4 regions of the Methylobacterium sp. CB376 genome follow, and region 4 is predicted to be linked to each of the others. Evidence: predicted binding sites of a transcription regulator. Region 4 holds the regulator's gene; each other region holds the start of a gene.
What was found. The regulator LexA, encoded in region 4, represses DNA repair genes until DNA is damaged. The targets are predictions, from matches to a motif close to TGTTCNNNNTGTGTTCNG.

Region 1 (2,196 bases), 3.1 Mb from region 4:
CTTCATCAGGTCGCGGGTCTTGTCGCTGCCGGCGATGAAGCCGTCGACGGTGATTCGGGCGATCTGCGGGGTGATGGCCGGGAAGGGGCCGCGGCTCCCGGCGGCCCGCAGGCCGATCGCCCCCACGGCGACGATCAGGGCTCCGATGCCGACCACGCGCCAGAACGAGAGCTTCCGGCGCAAGGCGCGTCGGTCGAGGAGGAGTTCGGCATCGATGGCCATGCGGCGCCCGTTTCCTTCGTCACACACTCGCGAGGCGCGGTCCCGACCGGCGGCCCGGGTGCCGGGCCCCGTCCGGTACCCGACTCCTCGGGCCAAGTCCTTGGTGGGCCTCGCTCCGCGGCGCAGTTCTACCCCCGCCCGTCGCGCAGCGGCAAGAGCGGGAGCGACGGGAAATCGGGGCGGCGCCCGAATTCCGGGCGCGTCCGCGCCGGCCGGCGGGACGCGGCGCCGGGATCGGGTCGGACGTCGCGCCGCAGGGCGCATGCGCGGTTGGAATGCGCATCGGGCGCGCGCCGCCGAGGATCCCCCTCGCGAGGCGCGCGGGCCGTGTGCGGTGGGCGGCCGCGACGGCGGGCGCATGCACGGCAAGGTTGCAGCAACCTCCGGACGGAACGCGCGGCCGTGGCGCGCGCTCACCGTCGCTCCGCTGTATAGGAGAGGTATAGGTCCGCCCTGAGGCCGCCCTGCCATAGCAATCAGCCGGGTCCGGCGCGCGCCCGCGCTGTTGTGCCGGCTGACTCCACGCTTCGACGACCGTCGTGCGGGGCGGATGGTCGGATGCTGCCGGTGCGCGGGTCGCGCCCGCGCAGCAACCGTGCCGAGTCGCGCGGCCCGGTTGCTGTTGTACGTATTTTGTTCTAGCACGCGGGTTGGCGGGCGGCGCATCCGCTCCCATCTTCGCCGACGAACGGCCGGTCCGGACCCTGCCGGCGCCGGTCCGACGCTCCCCTTCCCGGCTGCGCTGCGAGCCTCCGCATGGCTTCTCTCGACACGTTTTTCGACCGTGCGGCGGAGGGCCGCGTCATCGCGGTGCGCGGCGCCCGCGAGCACAACCTCAAGAACGTCGACCTCGTCATCCCGCGCGACAAGCTCGTCGTCTTCACCGGGCTGTCGGGCTCGGGCAAGTCCTCGCTCGCCTTCGACACCATCTACGCCGAGGGGCAGCGCCGCTACGTCGAGTCGCTCTCGGCCTATGCCCGCCAGTTCCTGGAGATGATGGCCAAGCCCGACGTCGACCAGATCGACGGCCTGTCGCCCGCCATCTCGATCGAGCAGAAGACGACCTCGAAGAACCCGCGCTCGACGGTCGGCACCGTGACGGAGATCTACGACTACATGCGCCTGCTGTGGGCGCGGGCCGGGATCCCCTACTCGCCCGCGACCGGGCTGCCGATCGAGAGCCAGACCGTGTCGCAGATGGTCGACCGGGTGCTGGCCCTGCCGGAGAAGACCCGCGCCTACCTGCTGGCGCCGGTGGTGCGCGGGCGCAAGGGCGAGTACCGCAAGGAGATCGCCGAGTTCCAGCAGAAGGGCTTCCAGCGCCTGCGCGTCGACGGCGAATACTACCCGATCGACGACGTGCCCCGGCTCGACAAGAAGCTCAAGCACGACATCGACGTGGTGGTCGACCGGATCGTGGTGCGGCCCGACATGGCCGCCCGCCTGGCCGATTCCTTCGAGACGGCGCTCGATCTCGCGGACGGGATCGCGGTGATCGAACTCGCCGACGCGCCCGAGGGCGGCGCGCCGGAGCGGATCGTGTTCTCGTCGCGCTTCGCCTGCCCGGTCTCCGGCTTCACCATCCCGGAGATCGAGCCGCGGCTGTTCTCGTTCAACAACCCGTTCGGCGCCTGCCCGACCTGCGGCGGCATCGGCCACGAGATGCGCATCGACCCGATCTTGGTCATCGCCGACGAGGCGCTGAGCCTGGAGCGCGGCGCCATCGCGCCCTGGGCGAAGTCGACCTCGCCCTATTACGGCCAGACCCTGGAGGCCCTCGCCCGCCATTACCGGTTCCGCACCGACGTGCCCTGGGCGAAGCTGACGGAGGCGGCGCGGCAGGTCGTGCTGTTCGGCTCCGACGGGGACCCGATCCGCTTCTCCTACAACGACGGGCTGCGCGCCTACGACGTGATGAAGCCCTTCGAGGGCGTGGTGCCCAACCTGGAGCGGCGCTACCGGGAGACCGAGAGC
Region 2 (2,196 bases), 790 kb from region 4:
CGGCAGCATCGAGACGATCCGCACCGAGGCGCTGCTCTGGGTCGGGTCGGGCCGCCACCGCACCCACGCGCAGACGCCCCTGCCGCTCGCCCTCGGGCGCCCGGCCTGCGTCTGGCGCGCGGCGGCGCTCGCGGCCCTGGAGCGGGTCGGCCGCCCCAACCGCATCCTGTTCGTGAGCTGGAGCTCGACCGCGGTCGGCGCCGCGGTGCTGGCGGGCCTCGCCGTCTCGGTCCTGCCCGAGAGCGCGCTCAGGCCCGGGATGCGGATCCTCTCCCCGGCGGACGGGTTTCCCGCCCTCCCCACCTGCCGGATCGGGCTCATGCGCCCGCGCATCCCGGAGCCGATGCCGCTGGCCGACGCCCTCGCGGCGCAGATCCGCGAGTGCCTCGACAATCTCGGGATCGCCGCGGAATAGGAGCGGCGTCGGCGGGGCCCGCGCGCTCACGGCTTCGAGAGCACGTTCACCACCTGGCTGCTGAAGTTGGCGTAGAGATTCCCGGTCTGATTGCCGTACAGGCTCAAGCCCCCGACCAGCGCCAGGAAGATGAAACCGGCGATCATCACGTACTCGATCGCCGTGCTCCCTGAGGAATCGCACAGGAACAGTCGCACGGTTTTGGCACGCAGCCATCTGCCGGTCACGACACGCCCCCCTCCACCTCACAGTGCAACGATAGGGCGGAACTCCCTCATCATCGGTTAAGAGAACCCCCGAAAGTGCGCCGCCCGCCACGCCTCTTCCGCAGGGTCAGGGCCGGCCTGGTCGGCCGCCCTGCCCGGATCAACCTTCCTGGTCAGCCCCTGGTCAGCCCTTGCCGGTCGCCTTGCGCAGGGCGTCGATCCGCTCCGAGGCCTCGGCCTTGTCGAGATCGGGATCGTAGGCCTCGCCGTCCCCGGCCTGCTCCGACAGGGTCTTGAGGTAGGAGGCCTGCGCGCCGGTCATCGGCTCGTGCCCGGTCGTCCAGTCCTTCGGATCCTTGATCCGGTTCGAGGGCTCCGCCGCCTCGGGCGCGGTCTTCGGATTCTCCGCCGCGCGAGTCTCGGCCGCGCGAGTCTCGGCCGCGTGGGTCTTGGCCGCGTGCGTCTCCGCCGCGTGGGATTTGGCCGCGTGAGTCTTGGCCGTCATGTCGGCTCCTCTGTTCCCGTATTGTTCTCGTCGGGGGAACGCGCGGAGGAGGCGCCCTGTTCCGTCCCCGGCCGCGACATCCCGCGCCCGGGGACGCCGCCGCGGGAATGCGGCGGCGCGGTGCTCGGGAGAGGTCTCCCGGGCGGGTCAGGCCGCCTTGGCGCGGGGCTGCACCTCGGCGGTGTAATCGTCCATCAGGGCGCGGGTGAGCGCCGCCGGGTGGAACCGGTAGGGGCCGATCTCGGAGACCGGGGTCACCTCGGCGGCCGAGCCGGTGATGAAGCACTCCGAGAAGCCCGCCATCTCCTCGGGCCGGATGCGCCGCTCGATCACCTCGACGCCGCGGCGGCGGGCGAGCTCGATCACCGTCTGGCGGGTGATGCCGTTGAGGAAGCGGTCGGCGAGCGGGGTGTGGATCGCGCCGTCCCGGATGAAGAAGACGTTGGCGCCGGTGCACTCGGCGACGTTGTCCTCCCAGTCGAGCATCAGCGCGTCGGCGTAGCCCTTCTTCTCGGCCCGGTGCTTGGAGATCGTGCAGATCATGTACAGGCCCGCCGCCTTCGAGGCGGAGGGCGCCGTGCGCGGGTCGGGACGCCGGTACTCGGCGAGGTCGAGGCGGATGCCCTTCATCTTGGTGGCCGGGTCGAAGTAGCTCGGCCATTCCCAGGCCGCGATGGCGAGGTGGATGGTGTTGTTCTGCGCCGAGACGCCCATCATCTCCGAGCCGCGCCACGCCACCGGGCGCAGATAGGCGTCCTGCAGACCGCTCTCCTTCAGGACGAGGGCCTTGGCGGCGTCGATCTCGGCCACGGAGAACGGGATCTCGAAATCGAGGAGCTCGGCCGAGCGGCGCAGCCGCTGCGAATGCTCCGTGCTCTTGAAGATCTGCCCGCCATAGGCGCGCTCGCCCTCGAACACGCAGGAGCCGTAATGGAGCCCGTGGCTGAGGACGTGAATCTTCGCGTCCGCCCACGGCACCATGCGGCCGTCGAACCAGATGTGGCCTTCACGCTGGTCGAAGGGGATGACGGACATGACGATGATCCTCGGTTGCGGTTCGTGTCCGGAAG
Region 3 (2,196 bases), 2.4 Mb from region 4:
GCGCGAGGTCCGCGACCATGCCCTGCGCCTGCGCGAGCGGCATGCCGGGCCGCAGGCCGAGCCGGCGGGCGGCCGCGTCGACCGCGGCCAGGACCCGGCGCGGCCCCTGCGTGGCGACCGTCACCAGGGGCCTATCGGGCGGCACGATGGCGCGGCCCTTCCTCCGCACGCGGTCGGTCGGCCAAGTCGGCAGGCAGATGCAGACGACCCTTCGCATCGGGAGCCTCGACGAGCCATGTCCGGGGTTCGGCACCGCGGGCGCGCAGCAGGGCGAGGGACCAGCGCGCCCGCGTCAGGCCGGGGGCGGAGGCCGGGGAGGGCGCCGCCGCCACGCCCCAGCGGGTGGCGGCGGCGCTCGGCTCGCCGGCGACGCCCTCGCGCCAGCGGCGGATCACCAGGGCGAGGGTGCCGCCCCCCTCCGCGGCGAGCTGGAGCCGCCGCGAGGCGGTGAGCCCGACCCGGGCCGCCTCGCCCACCACCGCCGCGAGCCGGCCGTGCCGCAGCCCCTCCTCCATGGTGGGCAGCACCTCCGCGTCGCGGCGGGTCTCGGCGTAGAGCACCCGGTCGGGATGCAGCCCCACCGCCGCGAGGCCGGGGGCGAAGAGGTCGCGGCCGGCGAGGCACCACAGGACGGGGCCGTCGAGCCGGGCGAGGAGGCCGCCCACGAAGAGGGCGGCGAGGGCCGCGTGGCCGGCGCTCGGCCCGGTCTCCACCACCTCGTGCAGGGCCGCCCGGCGCAGGCCGCCGCCCGGCAGGTGCCGGTCGATCGCCGGGATGCCGAAGGGCAGGGGCGGCCGGGCGCCCGCCCCCGCGTCCCGCTCCAGGCCGCCGATCCGCTCGCGCAGGGCCGCGAGCCGCTGCTCTCGTCCGGTCTCATGCATGCCATGCCCGTCACCGATTCCGAACGCCGATGTTCTTAATTTGTTCTAGCGCGGCAGCGGGTCAAGGCGCGAGTCCGCCCGCTCCGCGCGGGGCCTGGCCTGTGGACGGGTGTGGACAACCTGCCCGGTCCCGGCGACACCGCCACCCGCGCCGGGTGTGGTGCCGCCACAACAAGACCACCAAGGCCGGCCACGGCCGTCGCTCCGTCCGCGAGGGAATGTCCCGACGATGGCGCCGCTCTTCTTCCTGCACGTCCCGGGCACGGGCGACGGCCTCCTGCGGGCGGCCCGCGCCGCCTTCCCGCCGGAGCGCCTGTTCACGCTCTACGGCCCGGGCAGTCCGGAGACGCATCCCTTCGCCGAGGCGACGGTCTATGGCCGGCCCGACCTGTCGACCGCCGACAAGTTGCGGCTGATCTCGGACTACGTGGCGGGGCACGACATCGCCTTCTACGCCAGTCACCTGAGCGCGGCCTACCTCGCCTGCTTCGATCCGGGGCGGGCCTTCGCGCTGGTCCGGGCGCCGGTGGCGCAGGTGCTGGCGGCCTACCGGGCCCGGATCGCCAAGGATGCTGCCAAGGACGCCGCCAAGGACGCCTCCGAGGACGCCGCCCCTCCGAGCCTGGAAGCCTTCATCGAGGACAAGGCCAACCAGAACGTCCAGACCCGCGCCTTCGGCTGCGCCGAGGTCGAGGAGATCGCCCTGGTCGGGATCGCGGAGGCCTGCGCGCCCTTCGTGGCGCAGCTCAACCGGCGCTTCGGCCTCGCCTTTCCGGAAACGGCCGCCGGCCCGCAAGCGGAGCCAGGTCCGCAGGCGGACCCGGGCCCGCGGGCGGGCCCAGACCCGCTGGCGGGCCCGGGAGAGCAGGGCCTGAGCCCGGCCCTGCGCGTCTACATCGAGCGCCTGAACGCGTCCGACCTGGATCTCTACGCCCGCGCCGCCGCGCGCTGGGCGCGGCTCAGCCCTCGATCGCCATCAGGCTCGCGTTGCTGAGGACCGAGCGGGTCAGCCGGTCGGCGCCGAGTTCCCCGCCCGAATAGCCGAGGAGCTCGGCCAGCCGGTCGCGGGCGCGGCAGACGCGGCTCTTCACCGTGCCGACCTTGCACTGCATCAGCGCGGCGGCGTCCTCGTAGGAGAGGTCCCCGACCGCCACGAGGAGCAGGGCCTCCCGCTGCTCGGCGACCAGCTTGTTGAGCGCCTCCTGCAGATCCTGCACGTCGAGCCGGTCCCCCTGGTTGGGGGCGGTGGTCAGGCGCGCGGAATAGACGCCCTCGCCGTCCTCCACCTCGCGGGAGCGCTTGCGGTGCTCCGAGT
Region 4 (2,196 bases):
GGGCCTGGATCACGTCGAGCCACGCCCGGATCCCGGCCTCGCTCATCGCGTCGAGCACGATCTCGGTGCCGAGGTCGATGTCCTCGCGGCTGATCGCCCCGCCCGCGGTGGCGGCGTGAAACGCCTGGGTGACGAGCGTGCTCGCCTCGGCGGCGCGGATGCGGGTCTGCCAGAGCGGCTCCCGCGCCCGCGCGGCGGCCTCGCCGGCGATCGCGTCCGCGATCTCGCGCGCGATCACGTGCGAGGGTGCATGCGCGTTGAGGACCGTTGCCGCCCCGCGCGCCCGCGCGAGCGCGGCGGCCGGCGCGTCGCGGGCGAGGCCGAGGCAGGGGACACCCCGGGCGCGCAGGCCGCTGATCGAGCGCCGCAGGCCGGTGCCGAGCGCGACCTCGGCCGGACCCAGATCGAGCACCACGGCGGCGTGCGGACCGGGCGGCGGCGGATCCTCCGGCCGCATGGCGATGCAGGGCATCAGGCGGGCGAGTTCGTGCGCGAGCCCGAGAGCCGGCGCGGAACCGTCCGCGATCAACAGGATGGAGCCATCCGGCATGTCGTGCCCCGCACTGGCCTCTCCGACGCAGGAGCGGCTCCTCCGTCCCTCGGACCGGCTTCGAGGTATCGGATGGCTCGGTTAAGCTTCCCCTACGCCAGCGCAGATCCGCCGCGCAACCAGCAGTTCCGCAAGGTGGAGACATGCCACAGGAGCGCATCTCCCACCACACGCAAACTGTCGCCGCGGGCGCGAGGCCGGCCATCACCCTGCTCTACGCTGCGCGCGCCTGCCTGATCGCGACGCGGCCCGGCGTCACCATGCGTCAGCTGCGGGAAGGAAGGTGTTCGCGCCGGACCACGCGTCGTCGGCGCTTCCCCTCGACCGGGATCAACCAGGCGTCGTCCCGATCTGCGGGGCCGAGAGGGGCTCGCGCGCGGCGGATGATGGCCGTCCGCGCGAGGGTTACGGGTCGAACCGGAGCCGGGGACGGCTCAGTACTTGCCTCAGGAGGTAATTGCCTCAGTACTTGCGGATGAGGCTGACGAGGCGGCCCTGGATGCGGACCCGGTCGGGCCCAAGGACCCGGGTCTCGTAGGCCGGGTTGGCGGCTTCGAGGGCGATCGACGAGCCGCGGCGGCGCAGGCGCTTGAGGGTCGCCTCCTCGTCGTCGATCAGCGCTACCACGATGTCGCCCGTATTGGCGGTGTCCTGGCGGCGGATCACCACCAAGTCCCCGTCCAGGATGCCGGCCTCGATCATCGAGTCGCCGCGCACCTCCAGGGCGTAGTGCTCGCCGCCGGCGAGGAAGTCCGGCGACATCGCGACGCTGCGGCTCTGGCTCTGGATGGCCGAGATCGGCGTGCCGGCGGCGATCCGGCCCATGACCGGGATGCTGACCGCGTGCCCGGATTCGTCGGAGACCAGGGCGGTCGGCAGCGGGGCGGGCTTGACCGGGGCCGAGGAGCGCCCCCCCTCGACGACGCTCGGCGTGAAGCGCACCACCTCCGCGGGGCCGCTCGCCACCGCCTCGGGGATGCGGATGACCTCGATCGCGCGGGCCCGGTTCGGCAGCCGGCGGAGGAAGCCGCGCTCCTCCAGGGCCGTGATGAGACGGTGGATGCCGGACTTGGACTTGAGGTCGAGGGCGTCCTTCATCTCGTCGAAGGAGGGCGGGACGCCGGTCTCGCGCATCCGCTGCTGGATGAAGCGGAGCAGGTCCAACTGCTTACGGGTGAGCATGGGTCACTCTCATCGCCTGCGCCGACGCGCGACATGGTACAAATCGCGAACAGGTTAAGCGTTCTTCAAGTGTTCCGCAAGCCGTTGCGGCGCAGGTCGACTTGCGTCGGGCCGGAGTCGGGCGGGCTCAGGATCCGGCGCCGTCCCGCGTCACCTGGGTCCGCGCCCGGAGGCGGGCCTCGGCGTCCTCGTCGTACGCGGCGGCCCTGGCGAGGATCTCGTCCGCGCGGTCCGCGCCTGCCGGGCCTCTCAGCCCCTGAAGGGTCCACTGCTCGCAGCGCAGCACCGTCAGGGCGTCGATGGCGGCCCAGAGCCGCTGCTCCACCTCGCCGGCCTCGAGACCGAGGCTGGCGAGCTCCGCCACCCGCGCGGCGAGGGCCGTCGACCGCAGCTCGATCTCGACGATCCGGCGGCTGATCTCGCGGAGAAGCGCGTCGACATCCATCGCGACGTCCCGCCCGTGC

Region 1: uvrA (excinuclease ABC subunit UvrA) is a predicted target of LexA. The motif match lies at 846-863, and genes of this name have one in related genera.
Region 2: QA634_RS30365 (DUF3072 domain-containing protein) is a predicted target of LexA. The motif match lies at 1,138-1,155, and genes of this name have one in related genera.
Region 3: QA634_RS22570 (ImuA family protein) is a predicted target of LexA. The motif match lies at 912-929, and genes of this name have one in related genera.

What each region holds. Positions count from the first base shown of each region.
Region 1 is NZ_CP121648.1:2,800,233-2,802,428, reverse strand. It holds gene sppA (signal peptide peptidase SppA) at 1-222, opposite strand, end outside; gene uvrA (excinuclease ABC subunit UvrA) at 979-2,196, shown strand, end outside.
Region 2 is NZ_CP121648.1:6,581,350-6,583,545, reverse strand. It holds gene QA634_RS30375 (LysR substrate-binding domain-containing protein) at 1-415, shown strand, start outside; gene QA634_RS30370 (Flp family type IVb pilin) at 442-612, opposite strand; gene QA634_RS30365 (DUF3072 domain-containing protein) at 806-1,126, opposite strand; gene QA634_RS30360 (branched-chain amino acid aminotransferase) at 1,274-2,161, opposite strand.
Region 3 is NZ_CP121648.1:4,931,280-4,933,475, forward strand. It holds gene QA634_RS22565 (DUF6504 family protein) at 1-217, opposite strand, end outside; gene QA634_RS22570 (ImuA family protein) at 132-881, opposite strand; gene QA634_RS22575 (hypothetical protein) at 1,111-1,875, shown strand; gene QA634_RS22580 (sigma-70 family RNA polymerase sigma factor) at 1,841-2,196, opposite strand, start outside.
Region 4 is NZ_CP121648.1:7,369,915-7,372,110, forward strand. It holds gene QA634_RS33915 (HD-GYP domain-containing protein) at 1-550, opposite strand, end outside; gene lexA (transcriptional repressor LexA) at 1,013-1,732, opposite strand; gene QA634_RS33925 (hypothetical protein) at 1,860-2,177, opposite strand.